DNA from 2 places in the Saccharococcus sp. Marseille-Q5394 genome. Region 2 is predicted to be linked to the other one. Evidence: a T-box and tRNA genes for the amino acid it is inferred to sense, from the RefSeq annotation. Region 2 holds a T-box; the other holds one or more tRNA genes.

Region 1 (15,628 bases), on a different contig from region 2:
ATTCGATACCGCGGATGGAGTGGCGAGTAACGAGCCATCTCCCTTCATGCTTCAATACAACGAGCACATGTCTAGCTTCCATGCCTAAGCGATTCTCCCCGAAAGTCAGCTCAACTTGTGCTCCTCGTAAATCCTTAAATGTAGTTGCTATTTGACTTCACGTCCTTTCTCGCTCAATTGGATGGTTGAACGGGAGCTGAAGTGATCAAGGGCCTGCCTTTTGCGAAATACGGCAGCTGTTCAATGAACTTCTTCGTTTCAACATCCGTAAATTCATGGATCAATGCATAGAGCATCATCGTCCTGCGATCGACATCATGATTGTCCCGATCATAATGATAAGGGATGTATGGCAAATGGGATCGCAGGAAGTTGCGGAATTCCAGTCGATCCATCTGACTGAATAGTTGTTGGAAAACCGGCAGAAACTCCCGGCTCATCTCCACCTCGTATTCCCATGGTGAAGCATATTTATGTGGATAGATTTGTTGATTGGCGATTGATACGTACATTCTGACTTTGTCGTTTTCCATAAGTGACCCATCCTTTTTTGTCGTAGTATGGATCACTTTGGATAAACGATACAGCACTTTAGATTGAACTCACGTTTTCATTTGCGACGCGTTCCACAGCGTTCGCGACATTTTCATGCACTGCTGGATCCAATGGATGCGGAACGAGGTCACCCGGTTTCGTACTATCCAGAATTGCGAGCGCAGCAGTGATGAGCATCGGATATGTGATCTCTTTCGCATGCGCATTCAAAGCACCCCTGAAAATTCCAGGAAAACCTAGTATATTATTCACTTGCCTGCCATCCGCGGCAAATGCAGCTCCTGCTTCTAATGCAGCTTCCGGATCAATTTCCGCATTCGGATTGGACAGCGCCAAAATAATTTGACCTTTACGGACCATATCGGGTTTGATTAACCCTTGCACGCCAGTCGTTGCAATAACAATATCACAAGTTTGCATAATCTCTTCGACTGATCCCAAAGCGGTTCCGCCATGCTGTTTCAGTCTTTCAATGGCTTCAGGATTCGGATCAACACCGCGCATTTCCTTCACACCATATGCCATGAACATCCTGCTAATTGCAAGGCCCGCCGCACCCAATCCAATTTGGCCGACGACGGATTGAGATAATTCCACTCCCGATTGTCGGCATGCCGAAAGTGCTGAAGCCAGCGTGACGACAGCTGTTCCGTGTTGGTCGTCATGCATGACCGGAATAGGTAGTTCCGATTTTAGACGCTCTTCAATTTCGAAACAATGCGGCGACCCGATATCCTCCAATAGAATCCCTCCGAAGCTTTGGTGGATATGCTTGACGGTTTCCACAACTTCATCGGGATCACTCGTGTTAAGTAATATTGGAATACCGCTGATACCTGCGAATTGATCGAACAGGACCGCCTTTCCTTCCATGACAGGCATTCCTGCGACAGGACCAATATTTCCAAGACCTAAAATTGCCGTCCCGTCCGTCACAATGGCGACCGTGTTTGAAATGCCAGTGAAATACTCTGCCTGCACCGGATCGTTTTGAATCACTTTACATACATTAGCGACTCCTGGCGTGTAAATTCTTCGGAGATCTCCAAGGGAACGGACTTCCACCCTGCTCTTCATCGCAATCTTGCCGCCTTCATGTGCATGCAAAACATCATCCGTTACAGCATGTACTTGAATTCCATCCCCGATTGTATTAATGGCTTCTACAATTTTCTCCAACTGCTCCTCGCTCGTGCACTGAACGGAAACATCCCTTATTGTCGACAACGTACCAACTTTGATTGTTTGGATATCTCCAATATCACCCTTCAATTCACCGATGGCTAGTGCCACCTTTGCGAAATTTCCAGGTTTTGATGGCGTTTCAATAATTAAATTCCGTATGAATTGGATATGTGACATGATGTCGCCTCCTATTATGATCCCTATCCTTCCCGTACCCCATTTTACACATAATAAGTGGAGTCAACAAAAATAAAGTGCGGATTTCCTAGGTTAACAGGAAATCCACACTCTATTCTTCATGCTTTCATATCGACAGCGGAGCCTTTATAAGGATGGGCTGCCGGTTGGTCCTGCATACTTTGCAGCATATCCGTCACTGCATTTGCATTCACCGATAATGCCTTGTTCATGACACTCAATTGAACAGTAGATTGCAAACTTCTCAATTGACTTGCCATAATGGAGTTCATGTCCATAACCCATTCCTCCTCTACAATGCTTTTATCGGAATAAAAAACAATGATTCAAGACCAGGTCATCATTTATTATCTTCACCAAGGAATGCATTCAACATCCATTGGTGCTTTTCAATGCTTTGATACGTTGCATTCAATATATCTTCCGTCATATCATCGCCGTCTTCAGCGGCAGCATCCATTCCTTTTTTCAAGGATTTCATAATTTTATCGAAATCATCGGCGATTGTCTTCACCATATCCTCGGCTTTTTCATCACCTTTTGCTTCTTTTACGACCGATTGCTCCAAATGCTCTTTTAAAGTCGCCGTCGGATTTCCTCCAAGCGTCAAGATTCTTTCAGCGATTTCATCCATATGTGCTGTCGCCTCATTGTAAAGCTCTTCAAATTTTGCATGGAGCGTGAAAAACTGCTTCCCTTTTACATACCAATGATAATTATGCAATTTCGCATACATGACTGACCATGTGGATACTTGTACATTTAGTTCTTCCATCAATTCCTTGGACATAAAAAAACCCCTCTTCACCTTTTTAATAATGCTTCTCTCTGTTAATTTACCACTGGAACCAATAAACTAAACATATAAGAGGAAGCAAGGAGTTCTTACATTGAAATCTATACTGATCTACATTATAAAAACATATCAAAAAATCATCTCTCCACTCACCCCGCCATCATGCCGGTTTTACCCTACATGCTCGCATTACGGTGTGGAGGCGCTACAGAAACATGGCGCGCTAAAAGGGACATGGCTGACAATTCGCCGGATTTCGAAATGCCATCCTTTCCATGAAGGTGGCTTTGATCCAGTTCCTGATAAAAACGATATAAAAAAATGAACTCTTCCCGGCCTTGGCCGGTTTTTTTACTTGTAAGTTGCGGAAACTGTTCATATCTTGTATTATTAAAAAGCATTCAAATCGTAATCATTACTATTAAGTTAGCGGAGGATTTACTTATGAAAAAAAAATCACTCGTTCTTCTCGCACTCATCATGATGTTACTCATTAGTGCTTGTGGGAACAAGAATGATAAAAGCAAAATAGAGACCGGCAATGATGGGAAGTTGACCGTCTTCACTACGGTATATCCCCTACAATATTTTACGGAGCGGATCGGCGGGGATTTTATTAATGTTACGTCCATCTACCCGGCAGGTGCGGATGAGCATTCATTCGATCCGACACAGAAGGACATGATTGCGCTCTCTGATGCGGACCTGTTCTTTTACATAGGACTTGGGCTTGAAGGGTTCGTGGAAAATGCCCAAAAGACATTGAAGAACCAACAAGTGGAATTCGTAGCTACTGGGGAAGCCATTTCGGAAGATCAACTGGAAGCAGGGCATGATGAAGAGGGGCTTGAAGAGAATGACGAAGAAGGACATGACGGGCATGACCATGGCCAATTCGACCCCCATGTGTGGATTTCTCCAAAATTAAGCATCGAACTCGCTACCTCTATAAAAGAAGCGCTCATTTCAAATATGCCCGATCAGCAAGAAGCATTCGAAAAGAATTTCGATCTTTTGGAAGATGATTTGATGGAATTGGATGAGCGATTTAAGGAAATGGCAAACAGGGCCAGTTCTAAGACCTTCTTCGTATCGCATGCAGCGTTCGGCTACATTGCGGATGAATATGGTTTACATCAAGTGGCGATTGCCGGATTGAATTCCCAAAGCGAACCGTCCCAAAAGCAGCTTGCTACCATTGTCGAAGAGGCAAAAGAGAAAAATGTGAACTATATTTTGTTCGAACAAAATGTTTCCTCAAAGTTGACTGAAGTCATTAGAAAGGAAATCGGTGCAGAATCTCTGATGCTCCATAATTTGGGAGTCCTCACGCAGGAGGATATTAAAAATAATGAAACGTACTTTACATTGATGGAACGCAATCTGAATGTGCTTGAAAAAGCGCTTAGTAACTAATACAAAAAGTAGGGTTGGAATTCCCAGGAGGGATTCCAACCCTACTTTTTCATTTGTCCAAGGCCCATTCTTTCAGTTCACGACGAAGCAATTTATTTGATGCATTGCGCGGCAGCTCGTCTACAAAATGGAATGCTTTTGGAACTTTATATCTGCCAAGCTGTTGGTTACAATACTCTTCCAAATCCAATTCTGTCAGATGTTCGTCGCCTACAATGAACGCGACTGGCACACTGCCCCATTCAGGATGAGTTACTCCACATACACCTGCTTCTTTTACGTCTGGATGCGACATAAGTACATTTTCAATTTCAGCAGGATATATATTTTCACCACCGGAAATGATCAGATCTGATCGTCTATCGACAATGAATAAATAGCCCTCTTCATCGATATAGCCGATATCCCCCGTCGACAGCCAGCCGTCTTCCAACGGCTCCCTGTCGGATGCATGCCCGATATACCCCGGTGTAACGTGAGGCCCCATAACGAGCACCTCGCCAAACTCTCCAGGTTGTTCTGCATCTCTGATCGTGATTCGATTGAAGAATAAAGGCTTGCCTGCAGAGCCGGACTTCCGTAAGGCATCCTCAGATGAAAGTGTTGCAGTTTGGGAACTCGTTTCCGTCATTCCATATGTTTGCAGAACAGGCAGCCTATAAAGAACAGCTCGACGCAAATAATCATCCGGTACTGGGCCGCCGCCCGCTAACATCGACTGAAATGAAGGATGAGCAACCGACCTATTTTTCTCGAATTCATCCAGGATCCTATGAAGCCCTGTCGCAACAACGGAAATCCTAGTAACAGTCCCCTTTTCAATTTCCTCTACAATCGATTCCGCATCAAATTTTTCATACAACCGTACACCCATTCCATAAATAACGGACCTTGCGAGTATTGAAAACCCGCTTATATGGAACAACGGCATCGTACATAGCCAAATATCATCCTCCGACAATCCTAAATTCAATACTGAGGATAATGCACTCGATGTATGGTTGCCAGCCGTCTGTCGAACACCTTTCGGAAAGCCTGTCGTCCCTGATGTATACATGATTGTAATCGTCCTTGACGGTTCCCACATTTCCGTAAACGTGACAGGTTTCGTCTCACTTATTTCAATTGCGGAAAATAAGAGCTTAGGAGTGCTGACCTCTCTAATATGATCAATAAATTCATCATCGGCTATCAAAGTCGAGGCACCGCAATCATTCAATTGCCATGAAATTTCTTTTGAGGATAGCCTGCTGTTCAACATGACGATTTCGAGCCCCGCCAACAGACATCCATGGATGACAAAAACCATCTCGGGTGTCGATCGGCCCAACAAGGCAATCCGGTCCCCTTCGTTAAGACCATTCCATCGTAATTTCCTGGCAATAGTAGCCGCCTTTTCCGAGAGTTGCCTGAATGTCCACTGATTCTCCCCAAAGGAAAGAGCCATCCGATCAGGCGTCAAATACGCCCTTTGCAATAACCAATTAGGAATCACTTACTCACCCTCCCTCTCGAATAGAAAAGCTGCCTAATTAAACAGGCAGCTTGGAGATTTACTATGCTAACAATATTAAGGGAAACGTGGGAATTGGCCGAAGTCAGGCTTACGCTTCTCTTTGAAAGCGTCACGTCCCTCTTTCGCTTCTTCCGTTGTGTAGTAAAGCAATGTTGCGTCTCCAGCCAGTTGTTGAAGACCAGCTAGTCCGTCCGTATCGGCATTCATTGCCGCTTTGATGAAACGAAGCGCAGTCGGGCTCATTGCGAGCATTTCTTCACACCATTGGACCGTTTCGTCTTCCAATTGCTCATAAGGGACAACTGTGTTGACGAGGCCCATATCCAATGCTTGTTGTGCATCGTATTGGCGGCATAGATACCAAATTTCCCTTGCTTTCTTATGACCGATGATACGAGCCAAATAACCCGATCCATATCCAGCGTCAAATGAACCGACTTTCGGTCCTGTTTGTCCGAAACGAGCATTATCTGCTGCAATCGTCAAGTCACATACGACATGCAATACATGCCCGCCACCGATTGCATATCCTGCAACCATTGCGACTACTGGCTTCGGAATGACACGGATCAATCTTTGCAGGTCAAGGACATTCAAACGTGGAATTTCGTCATCCCCAACATATCCTCCATGTCCGCGTACGGATTGGTCACCGCCTGAACAAAATGCTTTCTCGCCTTCTCCTGTCAAAATGATGACGCCGATGCTTTCATCATCTCGCGCACGAGAAAACGCATCGATCAACTCCATTACAGTTTTAGGGCGGAATGCATTACGCACTTCAGGACGGTTAATCGTCACTTTTGCAATGCCGTTGTACTTCTCATATTTGATATCTTCATATGTACGGATCGTTTCCCATTGACGTGTCATTTTCTTCCTCCTCCAAATATAGATCTTGCAAATACTCCATAACCATTGTAGCAAACAATCGTGGTTTTTCCACGTGAATTGCATGTCCCGCCCCCGGAACGACAGCATGTCGCCAAGTAGGAGAAAGTAAGTTCATTTCCCGGGCAATTGCTACAAATTTCGCATCCAATTCACCCGTAGTAAGAAATACAGGATTTGATATCGAATGAAGGGCTTTCCAATAAGAATCCTGGCTGCCCGTTCCGATCCCTAACAGACTGTTGGCCAATCCGATTTCATTTTGCTGCAGTCTTTCCTTCCTAATCGCTCTCCTTTTTTCTGCAGGAAGACTTTTTTGGGAATCAAACAGGGGAATGTTCTCCCATTTATCGACAAAAGTAGTGATGCCTTCCTCAATTATCTTACTTGCGAGCAACTTGTCAGCCGCCTTCCGTGCGGCTCTATCTTGTTCTTCCGACAAGCCCGGAGACGAGCTTTCAAGAATCAAAGCCTTCACTCGTTCGGGATAATTGATTGTGTACGCCAGAGAAATGCGCCCGCCCATCGAGTAGCCAACCAAATAAAAGGAGTCCAATTTCAAATGCCCAAAAAGGGCTTCCAGGTCTTTAATCTGCTCCTCCATTGAGTAGCGCTCTGGTTTGTCAGGAATGCTTGTTTTACCGTGCCCCGTCAAATCTATAGCAATCGTCCGATACTTTCCTTCTAATTCTTTCCGAACTTCATTCCAAGTGGATGCAGTTCCTGTAAAACCGTGTAGAAAAACGATGGCGGGCAAATGAGGATCCCCTTCCATCTCGACATGGATAGAAAGACCACGCACCGGGACTTGGAGGTCAATCATTTCCTTCAAGCCCTTCAATGATGTCTGCCCAATAAGCTCGATGGGCCTTTACATTCACCGGTCTGCTTGTAAACACTTCAATGATTCGGACGTCTTTCGTCTTTTCTAGTTCCATTTCAGCCTTGAACTCTTCAACTGTGTGTATGGCAGCATATTGTGCGTCATACATGGCGCCGATATGTTCGAATGTCAAACCTGTAGGTGTCCCAAATAATTCTTCAAAATGGTTGGCGACGCCTGCTTGGGGAAGATATGAAAAAATGCCTCCACCGTCGTTATTCAATATAACAATCGTCAAATTCGTTTTATGGAACCTGGATACGATTAATCCATTGACATCGTGCAAAAAGGACAAATCGCCAATTAGCAAATACGTAGGTCTTTTTCGTGCTGCTTCGATACCGAACGCCGTGGAGACAACTCCGTCAATGCCGTTTGTTCCCCTATTGGAAAATATGGCAACATCTTTCTCAGTCTTGCAGAAAAATGTGTCTACGTCACGGATTGGCATGCTGCTGCCGCTTATCAAATCACTGCCGTCCGGAAGCATGTCGAATAATGTTTTTACAATGACACCTTCATCCCCCGCAATGCCTTCATACCGTTTTGTTGCGGTCTCGGCGAATTTATCCGCTGAAGCCCACATCTCACTGTAGACGGTCGTTTCCTGCTGTCCCGGCACGTCATACACCGCCTCCGGTGATGACTGCAGGTGATGTGTGACTACACCGAGCGAATCCCGGAATTCTGGTGATTCATCCACAGCGGCGAACACTTCCGGCCGGTGTTTCTTCAAGAATAAAGACAATGGCTTCGAAACCGGCTGTGCTCCGAAACGGATGACCGTGTCAGGCACCGCCTTCGACTGGAACGTTTCACTTTTCAACAGGGCATCATAATGAACGATACATAATGATCTACAATCTTCAGGCACTTCCGATCTCAAGTTGGATAAAGGATCACATAACACAGGCCATTTTAATCGACTTGCAAACTTCCAGAATGCATCCTTATCAAATCCGATAGGCAACTCCCCAACGACAATCAACCCATGTTCAGTCTTCGAAAATAGAGCGGCAAGCGATTGTTTCTGGATCATTGAAAGTTCAATATCACCATGGATCCTTTCAACGAAAGTCGATGCCCTCGGTTTTCTGTCGAAATCAATCAATAAAGGCTCTCGCAATGGAATGTTCAAATGAATCGGTCCCATCGGTTTGGTCATCGCAACGGAAACGGCACGATTGACGTGCCTTTCCAAAAACCAATCCAGCTCTTCACTGTCCTCCGCAAGTGGAAGGTCGACACTGAATTTCACATGCTTGCCGTACATATTCAATTGATCGATCGCTTGTGGCGCGCCCACGCCCCTCAGTTCATGCGGCCGGTCAGCCGTTAGGACTATCAGCGGGATGCGAGCGTAAAACGCCTCAGTGATTGCAGGGTGGTAGTTTGACGCTGCCGTTCCCGATGTGCATAGAAGGATAACCGGTCTGCCGGATGCCTTAGCCAAGCCGAGTGCGAAATATGCTGCTGACCTTTCATCCACTTGCATAAATGTCTCCATTTTATCCGAAGCAGCAAAAGCATAAGCGAGAGGCGTTGAACGGGAACCCGGACTTATGACCGCCTCTTTCACGCCCGCCTGCAGCAACGTATCAGTCATTCGTAAAACATGGTCTGTCAACACTCGTTGTTCATCCATTCAACTTTCCCCCTAGCGCCCGCAATACCGGTCTGAATTTCACCCACGTCTCGTCATATTCCAGTTCGGGAACGGAATCCGCAACGATTCCTCCGCCCGCATACAAATATGCCCGATCCGAATTGAGTAAACCGGAACGGATGGCAACTGCAAATTCTCCGTTGCCTGCAGCATCTGTCCAACCTATAGGAGCAGCATAATATCCTCTATCCATTTCTTCCTCGTGCCGAATGATTTCCAATGCAACATCTGTTGGGACTCCTCCCAATGCCGGCGTCGGATGCAATGCTTCTACGAATGAGAAGATATCATTTTCCTCTCCAAGCGCCCCTTCCACAGACGTATAGAGGTGTTGTATATCCCTGATTTTCATTAGTTTTGGCGTTTTCGGGATGAGCACTTCAGTGCAGTATTTATTAAAGATATTCGAGATCATGCTGACAACATGCTGATGCTCTTCGCGGTTCTTTCGATCACCCAATAGTGCTTCACCAAGTTCCCGGTCTTCCTGTGCCGATTTCCCGCGACGGATCGATCCGGCTACACATGCCGAGTAGGCTTTCCCATTCTTAATTTCAATTAGACGTTCAGGCGTCGCACCAAAAAACAGCGACTCCCCTTTTTGAAGGCCGAAATGATAGCTCTCCTGCTGTTCATTTGTAATTGCATGCAATGCTTTGACGCTATTTACTTCCTGCTCAAATTGAAGTTCAAGCGCCCGAGCGATGACGACTTTGTCCGCATTGCCTTGCTGTATTGATTCTGTGGCATTTTCGACGGCTTTCAAATACTGCTCTTTGCCCCGCTCCGTAGTTGCGATGACCTTATTATGATTGGCAAAGTCAAACTCCTCTACCTGAGCGATATGGATAAGTTTGTCACGCTCTTCCCGAAGTCTTTCAAAATCCAAAGCGGCTTCTTTATGATCCGTAATCATATTGATGGAAATGAAAGTCTTTCCTTCCTCGATCCTCAATTGGAAAGAAGGCACAACGAAATACCCGGACGGGAATTCATTCCACTCCGACTCCTTTCTGTTTTCCTCATCAAATGAAAATCCTCCAAATAGGACTGGATCAATATCTTTTTCCTCTTTTATTAGAATGGAGCAAAGTTGTTTCCATTGCTCTGATATGTCTTTATAACGGCCGTCGGTTCTCCCGGTTGCCAACGTATAAGCTTGTCCAATTCCGACAATTGTCAATGTCTTATCGGCGTTTTGCCAATAGAACCGACTGTCTTTGTATTGCGAAGCGCCTGCTTCAAAAAAAGACAAAGGTGATATCCTTCCAACTTCGACAGTTTCCGTGAAGAAGCGAGTACTTGGAGATATCATCACTTTTTGCATTTCACGAACATCCGTCATCTTGTGACCCATCATTTTCTCTCCTTTATCTTCAAACCATCATCTTGCAATTAGACGCTAATTATTTTTTTATCGAAGAATGAATTTCTTACTTCCATTATACCGGAAATTCGTCATCCTCGCATAGATAATGCAAACAAGGATACCTCTTTCAGACGTTTTGGAGTACAATGGATATCGGAAACATGAGGATAGGAGAGAATACAGTGCAACATACTATTAAAGTTGATTCCGGGTGGCGAATATGGTGGCAGCTTACGAGGCCACATACGTTGACTGCGGCTTTCGCTCCGGTATTTCTAGGTACAATGATTGCTTTGACTCACGGAAAACTGCATTTTCCGTTATTTTTCGCCATGCTGATTGCGAGCCTTTTCATACAGATGGCTACCAATATGTTCAATGAATATTACGATTTCAAACGCGGATTGGACAATGAAAACTCTGTTGGCATCGGCGGGACAATCGTTCGGAATGGCGTCAAGCCGATAACGGTATTGCTCATTGCTCTAGCGTTATATGTAGTTTCAGTTCTCATCGGGATTTATATTTGCATGGAAACTTCCTGGACGCTAGCCTTAGTTGGGGCCATCTCAATGTTGATCGGTTATTTGTATACCGGCGGACCACTGCCAATCGCCTACACACCTTTTGGAGAGCTAGTTTCAGGTGTGGTCATGGGAATGCTGCTGATTCTGATTGCCTTCTATATCCAAACGGGCATAGTAACGACAGACGCAGTGCTCATTTCCATTCCAAGCATGCTCCTTGTCGCTGCTATCATGTTGGCAAACAACATCCGTGACCTGGAAGGTGATAAAGAAGGCGGCAGGAAGACGTTAGCCATTCTAGTCGGAAGATCCAATGCGATTACAATCCTTGCTTCATTCTTTATCGTCTCTTATTGTTGGATAATCATACTGATAGCTTTAGGTTATCTCACCCCGTGGGCTTTGCTCGTATTTCTTAGTGTCCGTAAACCGATAGATGCGGTTGTCACCTTCCGCACACATCTGCTGCCATTGCAGGTCATGCCTGCCATGAAGAACACAGCTGTCACAAATACGTTATTCGGTTTATTATTAGGTATCGGCATCCTAATTGGACATTATCTATAATTTTTTGGATGGACTTGCGCTATAGCAAGTCCTTTTTTTGTCTGTATTTGTCTTCCATGTTTAATTCATCGATTCAAAAGGAATTGAGAAGGTACAAATGCTTTCATTGCTATGAAGTCATCGGGCTATGACCATACTAATGCAACTAACATAAAAGGATGTGCTGATCATGTTAACGAATGAACAGAAAGCCGAACTTAAAGAAAGTTTGCTTGAAATGAAATCACAATTGCAGAAAACGGAAAGTACAACCGACATTAGAGATTCTGCCCGGGAAGAAGTCGGAGAGTTATCAACTTATGATAATCACCCGGGAGACATGGGAACTGAACTTTTTGAAAGAGAAAAGGACCTAGCCCTGCATGTCCATGCAGGAGACGAATCAGATAAAGTCGAGCATGCTTTGAATGCTTTAACAAATGGAACATACGGATATTGTGAAGTATGTAAAAATGAAATTCCCTTTGAAAGGCTGGAGGCACTTCCCTACACGACGTACTGTATAGATCATACGCCTGAGAGGGATATTCCGAACGATCGACCATCGGAAGAGGATATTCTCATTATGGCCAATCCCAACACCTTCGCAGATAGAAGAGAAAGCACTGGAAGGGAAAGCAATGAAAGAGACAGTGAAGACAGCTTTCAAGAAATAGCCAAATCGGGCACTTCGGAAACACCTTCCGATTTTATAGGAGATCATGATGACTATAATACTCTTTATGATGATAAAATATTGGACGGCGCGGTGGAAGAAGTGGAGGAATTCATCAGTACAGATATCACAGGCGAAACAAGAGGATTTGTAAGGTCGGAGATATCAGAGGAATATGAAGAGGAGTTAGATGATGTAGGCTTGGAATCACCTATCGGGGATATCCCGTATCATCTAAGTGACGGCTACACAGACGATAAATAAGAAAACAAGGACTGTTGCATGATGTCGGAGATAATCGACTTCCTGCAACAGTCCTTTTTAAAGATTTTCGACCTATTGATTCGGAAATGCTCATAAAATCGAAAATTCACGCATAAACGCTTAGATTGACGCATAAAGTCTGGATAGTGCGCATAAATCGCATTATATACGCATAAGTCTAGTTGAACGGCGCATAAATCCAGTGAAGCCCGCATAAAGCATTTTACGCGGGCTTTTACGGAGTTATGCGTGTTTACAGGGATTTATGCGTCTATGGCTGCTTTTATGCGTCTTACTTGGCGTTTATGGACTTTTAACAGCATTTATGCGCAGTTCATAGCATTTATGCGCTTCTCAACCTATACAGCAAGAGTATTCTAATCAAATAAAAAAGCAAGTGTAGAAGAAAAAATTCTCTTCTACACTTGCTTACTAGTATGACCCCTACGGGATTCGAACCCGTGTTACCGCCGTGAAAGGGCGGTGTCTTAACCGCTTGACCAAGGGGCCAATAAAATATGGCGGAGAAGGAGGGATTCGAACCCTCGCACCGCTTTCGCGATCTACGCCCTTAGCAGGGGCGCCTCTTGAGCCACTTGAGTACTTCCCCGTATAAAATTGGCTCCGCAGGTAGGACTCGAACCTACGACCGATCGGTTAACAGCCGATTGCTCTACCACTGAGCTACTGCGGAATATGATGGGCCTAAGTGGACTCGAACCACCGACCTCACGCTTATCAGGCGTGCGCTCTAACCAGCTGAGCTATAGGCCCATGGAGCGGGTGAAGGGAATCGAACCCTCATCATCAGCTTGGAAGGCTGAGGTTTTACCACTAAACTACACCCGCAAAGAATGGTGGCTCAGGACGGAATCGAACCGCCGACACAAGGATTTTCAGTCCTTTGCTCTACCGACTGAGCTACTGAGCCACATTTGACTTGAATAGCTGATAATTTCTGTTGAGTCACTTAGAAATCTGCAATCATCAAATCGTAACTGATATGTAATTAAAGAAAATGGCGGTCCCGACCGGGATCGAACCGGCGATCTCCTGCGTGACAGGCAGGCATGTTAACCGCTACACCACGGGACCATTTGGTTGCGGGGGCAGGATTTGAACCTGCGACCTTCGGGTTATGAGCCCGACGAGCTGCCACTGCTCCACCCCGCGATAATAATAGTTGTAGGAAGTTTAAATCCTACGCATTCAGTTTTGCTTTGTGACTTTGTTATAATTTCTTCAAATTCAGTTGTCCTAGATAACCACTATTGCTGTTTTAAATATATATGGCGGAGGAAGAGGGATTCGAACCCCCGCGGGCTTTAACACCCCTGTCGGTTTTCAAGACCGATCCCTTCAGCCAGGCTTGGGTATTCCTCCGTGATGACTATTCAAATAGTGGTGGACCTTGCAGGACTCGAACCTGCGACCGGACGGTTATGAGCCGTCTGCTCTAACCAACTGAGCTAAAGGTCCTTTAGGATGGCGGCAGAGGGGATCGAACCCCCGACCTTACGGGTATGAACCGTACGCTCTAGCCAGCTGAGCTACGCCGCCAGGAAAAGCATTAAAGTAGTAAATTGGTGGAGCCTAGCGGGATCGAACCGCTGACCTCCTGCGTGCAAGGCAGGCGCTCTCCCAGCTGAGCTAAGGCCCCATAAGAAGTGGTCGGGAAGACAGGATTCGAACCTGCGACCCCTTGGTCCCAAACCAAGTGCTCTACCAAGCTGAGCTACTTCCCGATATTTTTAAAGTAATGGCGCGCCCGGAAGAATTCGAATCCACAACCTTCTGATCCGTAGTCAGACGCTCTATCCAATTGAGCTACGGGCGCAATATATATTTGTTTGGTGCCGAGAACCGGAATCGAACCGGTACGGTAGTCACCTACCGCAGGATTTTAAGTCCTGTGCGTCTGCCAGTTCCGCCACCCCGGCAAATGATATGGAGCGGAAGACGGGATTCGAACCCGCGACCCCGACCTTGGCAAGGTCGTATTCTACCACTGAACTACTTCCGCATTGAAAGTGCGGGTGAAGGGAGTCGAACCCCCACGCCTTACGGCACTAGATCCTAAGTCTAGCGTGTCTGCCAGTTCCACCACACCCGCATATTCAGATCAAGACAGAGAGTCAAGAAATGGTGAGCCATGCAGGATTCGAACCTGCGACCCTCTGATTAAAAGTCAGATGCTCTACCAACTGAGCTAATGGCTCAAAAAGTGGTGCCGGCGATAGGAGTCGAACCCACGACCTACTGATTACAAGTCAGTTGCTCTACCAACTGAGCTACACCGGCAATTCATTAATTTTATATATATGGTGGAGGATGACGGGTTCGAACCGCCGACCCCCTGCTTGTAAGGCAGGTGCTCTCCCAGCTGAGCTAATCCTCCGTTTTTAAATCGCGCTATTCTGCAACCTGCTTGCTTCTCTCGCTTTATACCAAGAGCTGCAATAAACTTTTCACTACTACGTCAGCTTCACTCGACCAATTATGTAGCTTGTACATTTTTTATCGTTGTCTGCTTACTATGTAATGATTTGGTTGGCCCGGCGACGTCCTACTCTCACAGGGGGAAGCCCCCTACTACCATCGGCGCTGAAGAGCTTAACTTCCGTGTTCGGTATGGGAACGGGTGTGACCTCTTCGCCATCGTCACCAGACTATATCGCCTTTCAATGAAGACAATATTGATTATACCAACTCTGATGATATTTACAAGTCTTTTTTTAAAAAAACTTATTTGAACGATACTTATTCGTTCAAAACCGGATAAAACCAACATTGTTGCTGAACTTCAAGTTCAACCGTACTTTATAACTTAAGGTTAAGTCCTCGATCGATTAGTATCCGTCAGCTGCACGTGTCGCCACGCTTCCACCCCGGACCTATCCACCTCATCTTCTTTGAGGGATCTTACTTACTTGCGTAATGGGAAATCTCATCTTGAGGGGGGCTTCATGCTTAGATGCTTTCAGCATTTATCCCGTCCATACATAGCTACCCAGCGATGCCTTTGGCAAGACAACTGGTACACCAGCGGTATGTCCATCCCGGTCCTCTCGTACTAAGGACAGCTCCTCTCAAATTTCCTGCGCCCGCGACGGATAGGGACCGAACTGTCTCACGACGTT
Region 2 (15,628 bases):
AAGAAGGTGCAACTCACGTTAGAATCGGAACCGCATTAGTCGGAACGGAGAGCGAGGGAGACGAATGAGCATAAAAAGACGATTTGAGAAATGGTTCTATCTTGATGAAGAAGAGGAATTTCAGCAGGAGAAGCCTGTCCGGGATCAACAGCCCGTGCAAGAACAACAGCCGAGAAGGGCGGTTGCTCGGAAGCCGCAAGTTGCGGAAACGCCACAGCAACCAGGAACGGTCGTCAGCTTACAGAGCATCCAGAAATCTTCGAAGGTTGTTCTTTTTGAACCGCGTGTCTACGCAGAAGCACAAGACATTTCGGAGCATTTAAAGAATAAAAGAGCCGTTGTCGTCAATTTGCAAAGGATCGAGCGTGATCAAGGGATCCGCATCGTCGATTTCCTGAGCGGAACCGTCTACGCACTTGGCGGGGATATTCAACGGATCGGCACTGACATTTTCTTATGCGTGCCTGAAAACGTAGAAGTGGCTGGTACCATTTCGGATTTTTTTGAAAGATAGAATTGGATGAGGTGTACAGATGGGACTAATAGAAATAATTACTTTGCTTTTTTCGATTATATTACGGGCGATAGATATATACTTGATACTCCTCATTGTTTATATATTGATGTCATGGGTGCCTGCATCACGTGAGACGAAATTCGGCATTTTCTTGGGGAAAATCACTGAACCTTATTTAGGGTTTTTCCGCAAGTTCATCCCGCCTCTAGGTATGATCGATATTTCACCGATCGTCGCAATATTCGTTTTGAATTATTTGGTTTCGAGCGGGGTACGAGAAGTATATCGATTGATCATTGCCTCACTCATGTGAGGTTTTTTCTATAAGGTTCGCTAAGGAGACGTTCAACATGGATTCGATCATACAACATTTCAGAAAAGAAGAGCAGCCGTTCATTGAAACGGTCGTCGGGTGGACGAGAGAAGTAGAGGATACATACTCTCCGAAGCTCACGGGCTTTCTCGATCCGAGGCAGATCTTCATTTTGAATACCATCGTCAGAAACACTGGTCTGCAATTCGGGGTCCATGGTGCATTCCCAGAGCCGGAAAGACAACGGGCATTGATTTACCCGGATTATTACGAACCGGAAAACGATGATTTCCAGGTGTCTATTTTTACGGTAAGGTATCCAGCGAAATTCATGACACTTGAGCACAAAGATATTTTAGGTTCCATTATGGCGCTGGGCATCGACCGTTCAAAATTCGGAGATATCCGTTTGGAAGGAGATGTCGCCCAATTCGCCGTCGCAGAGGAAATGAAGGATTATCTAATCGCCAATTTGACGTCAATCGGTAAATCCAAGGTGCGAGTGGAAGAGCTTGGTTCTTCCGATGAACTAATCGTACTGGCAGAATCATGGAAGGAAGAGCTCCACACGATCAGCTCACTGCGCCTTGACTCGATTGTCGCTTCATTAGTGAATTGTCCGCGTCAAAAAGCGGTCTCGCTCATCCAGAATGATAAAGTCAAAGTGAATCACGTCGTCCGCGATCAGCAAGCGTTTGAGGTGAATGAATCAGACATTCTATCAATCAGGGGGTCAGGCCGTTTTAAAATCATGTCGATAGAAGGACGGACACGAAAAGACAAAATACGGTTGTTGATTGGTAGGTTAGAATGATTTTTCAGACAACCGGTGGAAAAACTGCTGTCTTATCTGCTGAGGGCATGTATAATAGAGAATAGAAGATTTACTTGAAAGGGAGGAACAAAAGATGGCATTGTCACCACTCGATATACATAATAAAGAGTTCAGCCGTGGCTTCCGCGGATACGATGAAGATGAAGTAAACGAATTTCTAGAACAAATCATGAAGGATTATGAAAACGTGTTGGAAGAAAATAAGATGTTGAAAAACAGCTTAAATGATACGAAAGATAAAATATCCCATTTCAACTCAATCGAAGAGACTTTGCAGAAATCGATATTAATCGCCCAGGAAGCAGCCGAAGATGTTCGACGGAACTCTAAACAGGAATCGAAATTGATTGTTAAAGAGGCGGAGAAGAATGCTGACCGTATCGTTAATGAAGCACTGTCACGTGCCCGAAAAATTGCGATGGAAATAGAGGACTTGAAAAAACAATCGAAAGTGTTCAGAAACCGTTTCCGTATGTTGATTGAAGCGCAACTCGATATGATTAAGACAGACGACTGGGAAAAACTTCTTGAATACGAGCCGGACACAGAGCATTTGGAATCCGCAGCGGACATGGAATGACGCGGATGCTTGACATTCTATTCCCTTCACACATATAATAATGACATTATAAGCAGGAACAGGCGTTGAAAGAGAGAGTACTTTCCGATAATCATGTATAGCGAGCTGGGGGCGGTGGAAGCCTGGCCTGAAACGGAAACGAAAATCACTCTAGAGCCGGATTGACGAAAATCAATCCCGGAAGCACCCCGTTATGGTGTTCTGAGAGGCAGTATGGTTTAATCATGCTGCAACTAGGGTGGTAACGCGAGAATAATCCCTCGTCCCTTACATAGGGACGGGGTTTTTTTATTTCCAAAGGAGGAAACAGGATGGATTACAAAGACACATTGCTCATGCCGAAAACAGAATTTCCAATGCGTGGCAACTTGCCAAACAAAGAACCTGATATGCAAGCAAAATGGGAAGAAATGAACATCTATGAAAAAGTGCAAAAACGTACGGAAGGACGTCCTTTCTTCGTTCTTCACGACGGACCGCCATATGCGAATGGAGATTTGCACATGGGGCACGCACTTAACAAAGTGCTGAAAGACATGATTGTGCGTCATAAATCAATGACAGGTTTTCATGCACCTTACGTACCGGGCTGGGATACGCATGGTCTTCCGATTGAGCAAGCTCTTGTCAATAAAGGAGTCAATCGAAAAGAGCACTCTGTCGCCGAGTTCCGCAAAATGTGCGAGGAATATGCATACAGCCAAATCGATAGCCAACGTTCACAATTCAAACGGATTGGTGTACGCGGCAATTGGGAAAATCCATACATCACATTGAAGCCTGAATTTGAAGCTAGACAAATTCAGGTGTTCGGTGAAATGGCCAAGAAAGGCTATATTTACAAAGGCCTTAAGCCTGTCTACTGGTCGCCTTCAAGTGAGTCGGCGCTTGCCGAGGCGGAAATTGAATATAAGGATAAAAAATCCCCTTCCATCTACGTGGCGTTTCCGATCAAAGACGGTCTCGGTGTTGTCGATGAGGATGTCCGTATCGTCATCTGGACGACTACTCCTTGGACAATTCCTGCAAACCTTGGAATTTCGGTTCACCCGGAATTCGTTTATGCTGTCGTAAAAGTGGATGGGAATAAGTTTCTGTTGGCGAAGGATCTCGTCGAGTTTGTTGCGAAAGAGATCGGTTGGGAATCATATGAAGTTGTTACTGAGTTAAAAGGTTCGGATCTGGATCGAGTGGTTGCGCAGCACCCATTATACGATCGTGATTCTCTTGTCATGCTAGGGGAGCATGTAACTGCAGAGGCCGGTACCGGCTGCGTCCATACGGCTCCTGGTCACGGGGAAGACGACTTTTACGTTTCGAAGCAATATGGAATTGACGCTTTGTCCCCAATCAATGACCGAGGCGTCATGACAGATGAGGCTCCAGGCTTTGAAGGATTATTCTATGAAGATGCAAATAAAGAAGTGACGAAGAGATTGGATGAAGAAGGAGCTCTGTTGAAACTCTCCTTCATCACTCACTCGTATCCGCATGATTGGCGTACGAAGAAACCGGTCATTTTCCGTGCGACCGCTCAATGGTTTGCGTCCATCGAATCATTCCGTAGTGAATTGCTTGAAGCAATCCGAAATACGAAGTTCACTCCTTCATGGGGAGAAACACGATTGTACAATATGGTGCGTGACCGTGGTGACTGGTGTATTTCACGCCAACGTGTGTGGGGAGTTCCGATTCCTGTATTCTACGCGGAAAACGGAGAAGCTATCCTTACTGATGAGACGATTGCGCATGTTGCAAAGCTATTCAGAGAACACGGTTCAAATATCTGGTTTGAAAGGGAAGCGAAAGACCTGCTTCCGGAAGGCTTCAAGCATGAAGGCAGCCCGAACGGTCAATTCTCAAAAGAGACGGATATTATGGATGTCTGGTTCGATTCAGGATCTACACATCAAGGTGTGCTAGTGGAAAGAGACGATCTCGTCTATCCGGCTGATTTGTATTTGGAGGGCTCTGACCAATACCGCGGATGGTTCAACTCATCATTGACGACAAGTGTCGCCATCAATGGGATTGCTCCATACAAAGGATTATTAAGCCACGGGTTCACATTGGACGGAGAAGGTCGCAAAATGAGTAAATCCCTTGGCAACGTCATCGTGCCTTCAAAAGTGATGAATCAACTGGGTGCCGATATCCTTCGTCTATGGGTTTCTTCCGTCGACTATACTGCTGATGTACGTGTATCCGATTCGAATTTCAAACAAGTATCAGAAGTCTATCGTAAGATTCGTAATACGCTCCGCTTCCTACATGGGAACGTGGCAGATTTCAATCCGGCAGCAGACCGTGTCGCATTTGAAGATATGCGTCCAATCGATCAATACGTTTATGTAAAGCTCCAGGATCTAATCAAGGATGTCCTTGAAGCTTATGAGAAATACGAGTTTGCAGGCGTGTATCACGCAGTGAATAATTTCTGTACAGGTGAACTAAGCTCGTTCTATCTTGATATTGCAAAAGACGTCGTCTATATTGAAGGCGTCGATCATCCGCACCGCCGTGCGATGCAAACAGTCATGTACGATTCACTACTTGCCCTATTGAAGCTTTTGACGCCAATCATCCCGCATACGACGGATGAGCTTTGGGCATATCTAGAGCATGTCGAAGAGGAAAGCGTCCAACTGACAGACATGCCTCACGCAGAAGACCTTGGTGAGGAAGCGGACGCACTTCGCGAACGTTTCAGTCGATTGATGGTTGTGCGTGACGATGTACTGAAGGCGCTTGAAGAAGCACGAAATGCAAAAGTGATCGGTAAATCGCTCGAAGCGAAAATTACGGTCTCATTGCCAGAAAAGATGGCAGGCATTCTTGCAGCAGACGATATCGACTATGCACAGTTCTTCATTGTTTCCAAATTTGAAGAGAACGAAGAAGGCAAAATGCCGGAAGAAGCACTAAAACTTGACGCTGCCACAGTCCTTGTTGAAAAAGCGGACGGGGAAAAATGTGACCGCTGCTGGACGATTTCCGAATCGGTCGGCTCAGACGCAGAACACCCAGAGCTCTGCTCACGTTGTGCTGGCGTAGTGAAGAAGTACTATTCATAAATATTGGATTGGGAGCTTAGGGCGGCGATTCCAGCGAAAGCCGTTACGAAGAACGGCTTTTGCGAGCAGAAAGGCTACCTTAATTTCTGCAAAGAACGCATAAATACGGCAAATCGAACCCTTCGCTGTTCGATTGGAAAGCGTCCGCCTGAAGCGGAAATCCTTTTATTCTTAAACATTTTGGTAAAGGCTGTTTGCAACCGTGGCTAATCCATAGTTGCAACAGTCTTTTTCTTATCCACTGAATACACGCTAATTTCATAAATAAGATGACTTTGTGGTAAAATGAAGCAGATACTGTCGGACGGGGGTTTTTGGATTGATTCTATATTATGGATTGGCGCTTTTTTTAATATTGCTCGATCAACTGACAAAATGGCTTGTCGTACAAAACATGAACCTTGGGGAGCGGATCCCGATAGCGGAACCTTATTTGGCATTCCTGTCACACCGTAATAAAGGAGCGGCATGGGGAATGCTAGAAGGGCAGATGTGGTTATTTTATATTGTTACAATCCTAGTTGTCGGTGGCATCATTTATTTTTTCCACAAGGAAGCGAAAGGCAGCAAATTATTAGGAATCAGTCTGATGTTTTTATTAGGCGGAGCAATCGGAAATTTCATCGACCGATTATGGCGGAAGGAAGTTGTTGATTTCATTGATGTCCTCATCCCTGTCATCAATTATGACTTTCCAATCTTCAACGTAGCGGATGCTGCGTTGACGGTAGGGGTCGTCCTTATTATTATTCACGTCATTCTTGATGAAAAAAAGAACAAGAAAAAGGTGGCATAATGGAACCGTTTGAAATTGTAATAACAGAAGAGCACGGAAATGGCAGAATTGATAAAGTCCTATCGGATATCAACCCTGAGTGGTCCCGCACACAAATCCAGCAATGGGTGAAGGACGGGGCAGTTCTTGTCAATGATGGAACTGTAAAACAGAACTACAAAGTGAAAATTGGGGATATCATCGAAGTGACAGAGCCTGAACCCGTGGAACTCGATATAGTTGCGGAAGACCTCGATTTGGAAATCGTCTATGAGGATGCAGATGTCCTCGTCGTAAATAAGCCCCGCGGTATGGTTGTCCACCCGGCACCCGGGCATGCTACGGGCACTTTAGTGAATGGCTTGATGCACCAAGTGAAAGACCTTTCCGGGATTAACGGCGTTATGCGTCCCGGGATTGTCCACAGAATCGATAAAGATACTTCAGGTTTGCTGATGGTCGCTAAAAATGATCAGGCACATGTATCGCTTGTCGATCAGCTCGTCGATAAATCCGTGACGCGTATTTACACGGCGCTCGTTCACGGCCATATTCCTCATGATCAAGGAACAATTGACGCCCCAATTGGAAGGGACCAGAAAGATCGTCAAAGCATGACGGTTACGGATAAGGGAAAACATGCCATCACCCACTTCAAAGTATTAGAACGCTTTGGTGATTTTACGTTGGTGGAATGCCGACTGGAAACCGGAAGGACCCATCAAATACGTGTTCATATGAAGTATATCGGCTATCCGCTTGCCGGGGATCCGAAATATGGTCCGAAAAAAACAATCGACTTCAACGGACAGGCATTGCATGCTGGCACAATCGGCTTTAAGCACCCTCGCACCGGCGAATATTTGGAGTTTACACAACCTTTGCCGGAAGAGTTTAAAGCATTGATTGAAAAAATGCGCAAAGAAAAGCGTTGACAAACTGAAATTGGCCAACTATACTAATCAATGAAATGAATAGCGATACCTTTAAGATCAGTCCAGAGAGGCTGGGAAGGTTGCACGGAAGTACAGTAGGATAGCTGCGCGCTATTCTTCGGTACACTTCTTTCTGCACCTGTACCCTCCTGTCATCTGGCAGGAGGGTTTTTTTATGTTAATAAGGAGGAATTATTATGACGGAAAAAGCAATCATTCTTGACGAACAGGCAATATCACGTGCGGTGACCAGAATCGCATATGAAATTATCGAAAAGAATAAAGGAATCGATGGTTGTATTCTTGTAGGCATTAAAACCAGAGGGGCTGTGCTTGCAAAACGGCTTTCGGAAAGGATCAAGCAAATCGAAGGAAAACCGATCTTGACTGGTGAGTTGGATATTACGCTGTACAGAGATGATCTTCAACATAAACATGGAAACCATGAACCTCTTGTCCACCAAGTTGACATCAAGCACGACGTCGCTGATAAGAAAGTGATACTTGTCGATGATGTTCTTTACACAGGAAGAACAGTCAGAGCGGCGATGGATGCAGTCATCGATTTAGGAAGACCTTCTGCGATACAGCTTGCTGTCCTCGTTGACAGAGGTCATCGCGAATTGCCGATCCGCCCTGATTATGTCGGTAAAAATATTCCTACCTCGAATGATGAGCGGGTAGTAGTCAACGTCATCGAAGAGGATGGAACAGACGGCGTGACAATCCATACAAAATAAAAACAGGATAAGGATTGAAGGCGAAATGATGAATGACAACAAAGTGTTAGACGTACTCGATAAGCCGGCTCCCGGAAGATGGCTTGCACTCAGTTTGCAACATATGTTTGCAATGTTCGGAGCGACAATCCTTGTGCCGCAATTCGTAGGCTTAAGCCCAGCAATCGCTTTATTAACAAGTGGGCTTGCGACGCTCATCTTCGTCCTTGTTACGCAATTCAAGGTTCCCGCATACTTAGGTTCATCGTTCGCATTCATTGCGCCGATCCAAGTGGCGACAAGCACAGGCGGCATCGGAAGCGCAATGATCGGAAGCATGTTTGTCGCTCTCGTATATGCAATTGTATCACTCCTGATCTGGACGACGGGCTCAGGATGGATTATGAGATTCCTTCCGCCAGTCGTTGTCGGCCCTGTCATTATGGTTATCGGGTTAGCATTGGCACCGACGGCAGTGAGCATGGCGAGTACGATCCAAGTGGATGGCGAAGCGCAATACAATCTACTGCATTTCTCAGCCGCAATTGTCACATTGGCAGCTGCAATCATCTGCCTCATGTTCTTCAGAGGGGTAGTGAGTCTGATGCCTGTACTGATCGGAATAATAGTAGGTTACATATACTCAGCTTCGATCGGAATATTGGACTTCACAAAAGTACATGAAGCTGCATGGTTTGAAATACCGGAATTCCTTATTCCCGGAATAGATTATGAGTTTGTCATTACCCCGGCATTACTAGCAATCATGGTTCCGATATCAATCGTTACGATTTCGGAGCATATCGGTCACCAGCTTGTACTCGGCCGCGTCGTCAATAAAGATTTTATCAAAGATCCCGGTTTAAACCGGTCGCTTTTAGGAGATGGGATCGGGACACTCCTTAGTGGATTGCTTGGTGGTCCACCGAAAACAACATACGGTGAAAACATTGGCGTCATGGCAATCACACGTGTCTATAGCGTCTATGTCATCATCGGAGCAGCAGTCTTCGCGATATTGTTTTCCTTCATCGGAAAATTGATGGCGATTATTGCAACAATCCCTCAAGCGGTGCTTGGCGGAATCTCAATATTGCTGTTTGGAATCATTGCTTCGTCCGGGCTAAGGATGCTCGTTGATCATAAAGTTGATTTTGGACAGCAACGGAATCTCGTCATCGCCTCGGTCATTCTAGTAATTGGCATCGGGGGAGCCTCCATCCATATTAGTGAAACGTTCCAAGTAGGGGGAATGGCGCTGGCTGCAATCGTCGGAGTCATACTTAACTTGCTATTGCCGGGCAGGAAAAATGCTAGCTTGGCAGATAGTTCAACAAAATAGAAAGACCTTTTAACATTGTACTGAGAGACAAGGAAAGGTTCAGTTGACTAGTAGTCATTCAAGATGGATGACGATTGTTTAGTCATGCCCACTGGCCTTTCCATTTAACGGAAAGGCCATTTTTTATCCAAAACGGAAGGGGATTTTCTATATGAAAAACCTATTATCAATGAAAGATCTATCAATCGACGAAATTTCAGCTATTTTGGATCGTGCTGCAATGTTAAAAAGGTATGGGATCCGCGCATTACCTCAAAAATATATGGTTAGCAATCTATTCTTTGAGCCGAGCACTCGAACAAAAATGAGTTTTGAAGTAGCGGAGCGGAAATTGGGTCTTGAAACGATTCCTTTTGAAGCCGGTTCTTCAAGTGCGGTAAAGGGAGAGACGTTGTACGACACGCTTCGAACCCTTGAAGAAATCGGCTTGGATGCAGTCGTCATCAGACATCCTGAAGAGCGCTATTATGAAGACCTCGTTGGAAAAATGAATATGGCAATCATCAACGGCGGAGACGGTTCAGGACAACATCCAACACAATCATTGCTTGACTTGTTCACAATTAAAGAAACGCTCGGCGGTTTCAAAGGGCTTAATGTGCTTATCGCCGGTGACATTTCCCATAGTAGAGTTGCAAAGTCGAATGCGGATGCTCTTTCAATGCTTGGTGCGAATGTGAAATTTCTATGCCCCCCTGAGTGGGCAGGTGATTTTCCATACGTGAGTGACTGGGAAGAAGTGGTCTACACAAGCGATGTGGTCATGCTCCTAAGAGTTCAGCATGAAAGGCACGATGGCAAAATGAGATTCACAAAGGACGAATACCATACGAAATATGGACTGACAGTTGAACGGGAAAGGGAAATGAAGCCCGGATCAATTATCATGCATCCTGCACCGGTTAACCGGGATGTGGAAATAGCAGGAAGCCTTGTCGAATGCAGCAGATCAATGATTTACAAGCAAGTTGAAAATGGCGTCTATATACGTGCGGCTATCTTAGAAACGATTTTACAGAAGGAGGAATTGGCATGGGAAAGATCATCAAGAGTGCATATGTTTTAAATGAAATTGGAGAAAAGGTTTTAACAGATGTTAGGATTGCTGGAGGGAAGATAACCGAAATCGGAAAAGATTTACATGCAGGGGATTCGGAGGTCATTGACGGAAACGGACTCCTGTTGGCGCCGGGGTTCATCGATGTCCACGTCCATCTGCGGGAACCAGGCGGAGAGCATAAAGAAACGATTGAAACAGGGACGCTTGCCGCTGCTAAAGGCGGATACACGACGATTTGCGCAATGCCGAATACGAGACCGGTTCCTGACACGAAGGAAAACTTGTCCCTCGTCAACAGCTTGATTGCTGAAAAAGCGCATATTCGAGTCCTCCCTTACGCTTCCATCACAATTAGGGAAGCCGGGAAAGAACGGACGAATTTAAAAGAATTGAAGCAGAACGGAGCTTTCGCTTTCACAGATGACGGGGTTGGCGTCCAAGAAGCAGGCATGATGTACGAGGCAATGTTAGATGCGGCTGAGCTAGACATGCCGGTTGTCGCACATTGCGAAGACAATACACTGATATATGGTGGAGCAATGCATGAAGGAAAGAAGAACAAGGAGCTTGGACTCCCGGGTATCCCATCAATCGCTGAATCAGTCCATATCGCGCGCGATATACTGCTTGCTGAAGCAGCTGGCGCCCACTATCACGTCTGCCACGTCAGTACGAAAGAATCTGTACGGGTCATCCGTGATGCGAAAGAAGCCGGAATCCACGTAACTGCGGAAGTGAGTCCGCATCATCTGATTTTATGCGAGAATGATATCCCTTGTGACGATGCTGATTGGAAGATGAACCCACCACTTCGCGGAGTGGAGGACTTACATGCATTGCAAGAAGGGTTGATGGATGGCACTCTTGATTTCATAGCAACCGATCACGCACCCCACACAGCAGAAGAGAAAAATGCCGGTTTTGCAAAAGCGCCTTTCGGAATTACAGGATTTGAAACAGCATTCCCGCTTCTTTACACGCATTTTGTAAAAGAAGGGAAATGGTCACTAAAGCAGTTGATTGATTGGATGACTATCAAGCCTGCTGATGTATTCGGTCTTCCATACGGGAAAATAGAAGTCGGTGCGCTAGCGGATCTCGTTCTTCTTGATTTGAATAAAGAACAAGCAATTGATAGGGAGACATTTTTATCCAAAGGGAAAAACACCCCATTTGATGGCTGGAGGTGTGTTGGCTGGCCGGTGAAGACAATCTACGGAGGCAATATCGTCTGGCAGGATCAAATGGATGTGATAGCAAAACAGCAGGTGATACTATGATCATCCAAGATCGGATGAATGTGACGGGTCAAAGAGAAATTGCTAAGAATATATTTGAAATGAAACTGACAGGCAAGCTGGTAGGGGAAATCAATTCCCCTGGCCAGTTTGTCCATATCCGGGTCTCTGATTCATTCGAACCTTTGTTAAGAAGACCGATCTCTATCGCTTCCATCGATTATGAAGCAGGCGAAATGACAATCATTTATCGCGCGGAAGGTCGCGGCACTCAGCTGCTTTCCTTGAAAAAAGAAGGCGACGAAGTAGATGTGCTCGGTCCGCTAGGTAATGGTTTTCCAGTTGATGAAACATCACCTGGTGAAACCGCGGTACTCATTGGCGGTGGAATTGGGGTTCCCCCTTTATACGAATTATCGAAGCAACTGACTGCCAAAGGAGTTAATTGCATTCATGTACTAGGCTTCCAAACGGCAGATGTGTCCTTTTATGAAGAGGAATTCATGCGCCTAGGTGAGACATATATCGCAACGGTGGACGGAACAAAAGGAATGTCAGGTTTTGTAACTAATGTGATGGAGACGATTGGAGACGGATTCGCTACCTACTATAGCTGCGGACCGATGCCGATGCTGAATGCGGTTCAAACCGCTTACTCTGGCAAAAAAGGTTTCCTTTCATTCGAACAGCGTATGGGATGCGGAATAGGAGCTTGCTTCGCTTGTGTATGTGAAACGACTGATAAAACGGATAAAGAGTACATCAAAGTTTGTTCTGATGGACCAGTATTTCCGGCAGGGGTGGTGTCGATATGAATAGATTGGCAGTGGAATTGCCTGGTTTGCAGTTGAAAAATCCAATCATGCCGGCATCCGGCTGTTTCGGATTCGGTAGGGAATATGGGAATCTGTATGACTTATCAATGTTAGGCGCCATTATGATCAAAGCGACGACTCTTGATAAAAGATTCGGCAATCCGACTCCACGAGTCGCGGAGACGGCATCAGGCATGTTGAACGCTATCGGCTTGCAGAATCCCGGTTTGCAGGGCGTCATGGAAAATGAACTGCCTTGGCTGGAACAGTACGATGTTCCGATCATTGCGAATGTCGCAGGAACAGAAACTGCGGATTATGTAGAGGTGGCAAAAACAATTTCAACGGCTCCGAATGTAAGAGCGTTGGAATTGAACATATCATGCCCCAACGTCAAATGCGGCGGCATCACTTTTGGCACGGATCCACAGCAAGCACATGATCTGACGGCTGCCGTGAAAGAAGTGTCCGAAGTGCCGGTGTATGTCAAGCTGTCACCAAATGTCACGGACATCAAAGAAATTGCAAAAGCGGTCGAGGCCGGCGGAGCAGATGGCATTACGATGATCAATACGCTTGTCGGAATGAGGCTCGATCAAAAGACGGGAAGACCTATTATAGCTAATCTAACAGGTGGTTTATCCGGACCAGCTGTAAAGCCGGTCGCCATCAAAATGGTGTACGAAGTGAGCCAAGTCGTACAGATCCCGATCATCGGCATGGGCGGGATCGCTGAAACTGCCGACGTTATCGATTTTCTATCGGCAGGTGCGAGTGCAGTGGCAGTCGGTACGGCGAATTTCGTAAACCCATTCATTTGTCCGAAAATCATTGAAGGGCTTCCAGCGAAATTGGATGAGCTCGGTGTTGAACATATTTCTGAACTTGTAGGAAGGAGCCATCGGTTATGAAAAGATCCCCGATCATTGCGTTAGACTTTGATTCATCACAGAAGGTTTTCGACTTTCTACAACCATTCGAAAGCGACATCAATGTGAAAGTCGGCATGCAGCTTTACTACAAAGAGGGCCCTGCAATCATTTCTAAATTGAAAGAGAGCGGGTTCAATATATTCCTAGACTTAAAATTGCATGACATCCCAAATACAGTGAAATCTGCAATGGAAGTATTGGCAAGCTTAGGTGTGGACTTGGTCAATGTCCATGCTGCCGGCGGGAAGACGATGATGGAAGCTGCATTGGAAGGGCTTGATAAAGGGACTCTGTCGGGAATGAAGCGCCCTTCTATTATCGGTGTGACTCAATTGACGTCTACAGATGAACGTCAAATGAGGGAAGAACAACTTATCCATGATTCACTTCAAGAGTCCGTGCTTCATTACGCGAAGCTTACAAAGGATGCTGGATTGGATGGGGTCGTTTGCTCCGTACAAGAGGCTGCTATCATTTCAGAAGTATGCGGACCGGAATTCCTGAAAGTCACTCCTGGGATCCGTCTTCCGGAAAGCGGAACGCATGACCAGAAAAGGATTGCTACGCCAAAGGAAGCAAGGCAGGAAGGATCGACTCATATCGTAGTCGGTAGGGCGATTACAGGTGCATCGGATCCTCGTGTAGCATACGAACAAATTAATGCTAGATGGAGAGGGGTAGAGTGGGTTGGATAAGAAGGAAATTGCGAAAATTTTATTGAATGTAGGAGCGGTGGAATTAAGTCCGGAGGTTCCATTCACATGGGCATCGGGAATTCAATCACCGATCTATTGTGATAACCGGTTGACGATGTCCGATCCAGTAGGACGAAAACAAATTGCACAAGGGCTTGCCGGGTTAATTAAAACAAATTATCCTGAAACGACGCTTATTGCGGGAACGGCAACTGCCGGCATTCCACATGCGGCCTGGGTCGCTGATATTTTAGGCTTACCGATGGTGTATATCCGTTCAAAAGCGAAAGGGCATGGTCGAAGCCGCCAAATCGAGGGGAAAGTAGAACCTAAGGATAAAGCAGTCATCATTGAAGACTTGATTTCCACGGGAGGCAGCAGTCTGAATGCTGTTGAAGCGCTGCAATCTGAAGGAATCGAAGTTGCAGGGGTTGTCTCCATTTTTACATATGAACTCGAAAGTGCAGATAAAGCATTTAAAGAGGCAAACTTATCTTATGAGAGTTTGACGGATTTCGGAGCACTTTCTGAGATGGCGAAAGAAAGCGGTGCAATTACAACAGAGTCAATGGCTGGTTTACTGGAGTGGCATGGGAAATTGAAAGCTGGATTATTAGCTAAATAGTAAAAACGAAAAAGGATTGCCATCCTCGTTGGGATGGCAATCCTTTTTTCACTTCCTCAACTTCCTAACAACATCCTCATCAGGTGTGACAAACAACGTCTTCTGCTCAAAATAAATAACAAATCCAGGTTTCGAACCATTTGGTTTCTTAACATGACGGATTTCCGTAAAATCTACCGGAACAGACGACGAACCCCTCGCCTTACTGAAATAAGCCGAAAGAATCGCTGCTTCTTCAATCGTCTGCTCATCCGGATTCGAATCATGGATGACGACGTGCGATCCGGGAATGTCCTTCGTATGAAGCCATACATGATCCCTTGCAGCAATCTTGAACGTCAAATAATCATTTTGCTTGTTATTCTTACCGACCGAAATCGGAATGCCGGAAGATGATATATACGACTCAGGTGATGGCTTTTTCGGCTTCTGCTTTTTCTTGCCTCTTCTTGCGCGCATCAAACCTAACTCCGCCAATTCCTCACGAATTTCATCGATATCCTCAGGAGACGCTTGCATAACCTGCTGTTTAATCATCTCAAAATAATCGATGTCTTCTTTCGCTTTCTCCAACTGTTCCGCAATCATGATCAACGCATTTTTCGCCTTCGTGTAGCGGGAATAATAACGCTGCGCATTTTCAATCGGCGTCTTCCTCGGGTCAAGCGGAATCGTCACAGTCGTTCCTTCCTCATAGTAATTGTCGACGACAGCTTCTGTATCACCTTTATTGATAGCATAACTATTCGCTGTGAGCAGTTCACCATATAACTGGAACGTATCCAGTTTCTCGGCCGCATTCTGCTCTTTTTCCAACTTGTTCATCTTCAATTTCAACTTGGCGATTTCATTATCTAGCCAGCGTTCCAAATCGGCTGCCTGGGATTTCACCCGCTCCCGTTCTGCCCGAGCAAAATAGACCTTGTCAAGCAGTTCGCCGAGTGTAGTAAACGTCGCGACCGTTCGATCCGCATATGTCAATGTAGTTGCCGAAAAAATGGTCTTCGCACCGACTTCAGCGATCGTAGGTGTTTGAGTTCCCCCTTTGAATGAAGATAGGAAATTTTTATAGATGTTATATGCGTCCCTTTCTAATGCTTCTTTCAATCGATACAAAAGTTCTTCTCCATGAATCGGTGAAAAACCCGATAGTTTTCCAACAACCTGTTTGGC

What was found. The T-box of region 2 lies ahead of ileS (isoleucine--tRNA ligase). A T-box ahead of a tRNA ligase gene usually reads a tRNA of that ligase, here a tRNA-Ile.
Region 1: it has a tRNA-Ile gene. The T-box ahead of ileS (isoleucine--tRNA ligase) is inferred to sense a tRNA for this amino acid. The anticodon was not compared.

What each region holds. Positions count from the first base shown of each region.
Region 1 is NZ_CAMPPQ010000002.1:1,295,234-1,310,861, reverse strand. Features, by position in the region: gene OC538_RS17270 (NUDIX hydrolase) at 1-82, opposite strand, end outside; gene OC538_RS17265 (transposase) at 174-533, opposite strand; gene OC538_RS17260 (NAD-dependent malic enzyme) at 592-1,917, opposite strand; gene OC538_RS17255 (putative motility protein) at 2,037-2,216, opposite strand; gene OC538_RS17250 (Dps family protein) at 2,279-2,728, opposite strand; gene yidD (membrane protein insertion efficiency factor YidD) at 2,829-3,059, shown strand; gene OC538_RS17240 (metal ABC transporter solute-binding protein, Zn/Mn family) at 3,179-4,150, shown strand; gene OC538_RS17235 (o-succinylbenzoate--CoA ligase) at 4,200-5,645, opposite strand; gene menB (1,4-dihydroxy-2-naphthoyl-CoA synthase) at 5,721-6,539, opposite strand; gene menH (2-succinyl-6-hydroxy-2,4-cyclohexadiene-1-carboxylate synthase) at 6,505-7,398, opposite strand; gene menD (2-succinyl-5-enolpyruvyl-6-hydroxy-3-cyclohexene-1-carboxylic-acid synthase) at 7,373-9,085, opposite strand; gene OC538_RS17215 (isochorismate synthase MenF) at 9,078-10,463, opposite strand; gene OC538_RS17210 (1,4-dihydroxy-2-naphthoate polyprenyltransferase) at 10,658-11,569, shown strand; gene OC538_RS17205 (TraR/DksA C4-type zinc finger protein) at 11,739-12,488, shown strand; tRNA gene OC538_RS17200 (tRNA-Glu) at 12,927-12,998, opposite strand; tRNA gene OC538_RS17195 (tRNA-Ser) at 13,008-13,098, opposite strand; tRNA gene OC538_RS17190 (tRNA-Asn) at 13,108-13,182, opposite strand; tRNA gene OC538_RS17185 (tRNA-Ile) at 13,189-13,262, opposite strand; tRNA gene OC538_RS17180 (tRNA-Gly) at 13,264-13,337, opposite strand; tRNA gene OC538_RS17175 (tRNA-Phe) at 13,344-13,419, opposite strand; tRNA gene OC538_RS17170 (tRNA-Asp) at 13,508-13,583, opposite strand; tRNA gene OC538_RS17165 (tRNA-Met) at 13,587-13,661, opposite strand; tRNA gene OC538_RS17160 (tRNA-Ser) at 13,779-13,871, opposite strand; tRNA gene OC538_RS17155 (tRNA-Ile) at 13,891-13,967, opposite strand; tRNA gene OC538_RS17150 (tRNA-Met) at 13,975-14,048, opposite strand; tRNA gene OC538_RS17145 (tRNA-Ala) at 14,073-14,148, opposite strand; tRNA gene OC538_RS17140 (tRNA-Pro) at 14,157-14,233, opposite strand; tRNA gene OC538_RS17135 (tRNA-Arg) at 14,249-14,325, opposite strand; tRNA gene OC538_RS17130 (tRNA-Leu) at 14,340-14,428, opposite strand; tRNA gene OC538_RS17125 (tRNA-Gly) at 14,437-14,511, opposite strand; tRNA gene OC538_RS17120 (tRNA-Leu) at 14,520-14,601, opposite strand; tRNA gene OC538_RS17115 (tRNA-Lys) at 14,632-14,707, opposite strand; tRNA gene OC538_RS17110 (tRNA-Thr) at 14,714-14,789, opposite strand; tRNA gene OC538_RS17105 (tRNA-Val) at 14,811-14,886, opposite strand; rRNA gene rrf (5S ribosomal RNA) at 15,042-15,157, opposite strand; rRNA gene OC538_RS17095 (23S ribosomal RNA) at 15,318-15,628, opposite strand, start outside.
Region 2 is NZ_CAMPPQ010000001.1:130,985-146,612, forward strand. Features, by position in the region: gene OC538_RS00625 (YggS family pyridoxal phosphate-dependent enzyme) at 1-68, shown strand, start outside; gene OC538_RS00630 (cell division protein SepF) at 65-514, shown strand; gene OC538_RS00635 (YggT family protein) at 534-830, shown strand; gene OC538_RS00640 (RNA-binding protein) at 868-1,644, shown strand; gene OC538_RS00645 (DivIVA domain-containing protein) at 1,739-2,245, shown strand; T-box leader at 2,302-2,516, shown strand; gene ileS (isoleucine--tRNA ligase) at 2,557-5,319, shown strand; gene lspA (signal peptidase II) at 5,639-6,115, shown strand; gene OC538_RS00660 (RluA family pseudouridine synthase) at 6,115-7,029, shown strand; gene pyrR (bifunctional pyr operon transcriptional regulator/uracil phosphoribosyltransferase PyrR) at 7,227-7,769, shown strand; gene OC538_RS00670 (uracil-xanthine permease family protein) at 7,795-9,090, shown strand; gene OC538_RS00675 (aspartate carbamoyltransferase catalytic subunit) at 9,242-10,156, shown strand; gene OC538_RS00680 (dihydroorotase) at 10,123-11,430, shown strand; gene OC538_RS00685 (dihydroorotate dehydrogenase electron transfer subunit) at 11,427-12,203, shown strand; gene OC538_RS00690 (dihydroorotate dehydrogenase) at 12,200-13,114, shown strand; gene pyrF (orotidine-5'-phosphate decarboxylase) at 13,111-13,830, shown strand; gene pyrE (orotate phosphoribosyltransferase) at 13,823-14,455, shown strand; gene OC538_RS00705 (NFACT family protein) at 14,504-15,628, opposite strand, start outside.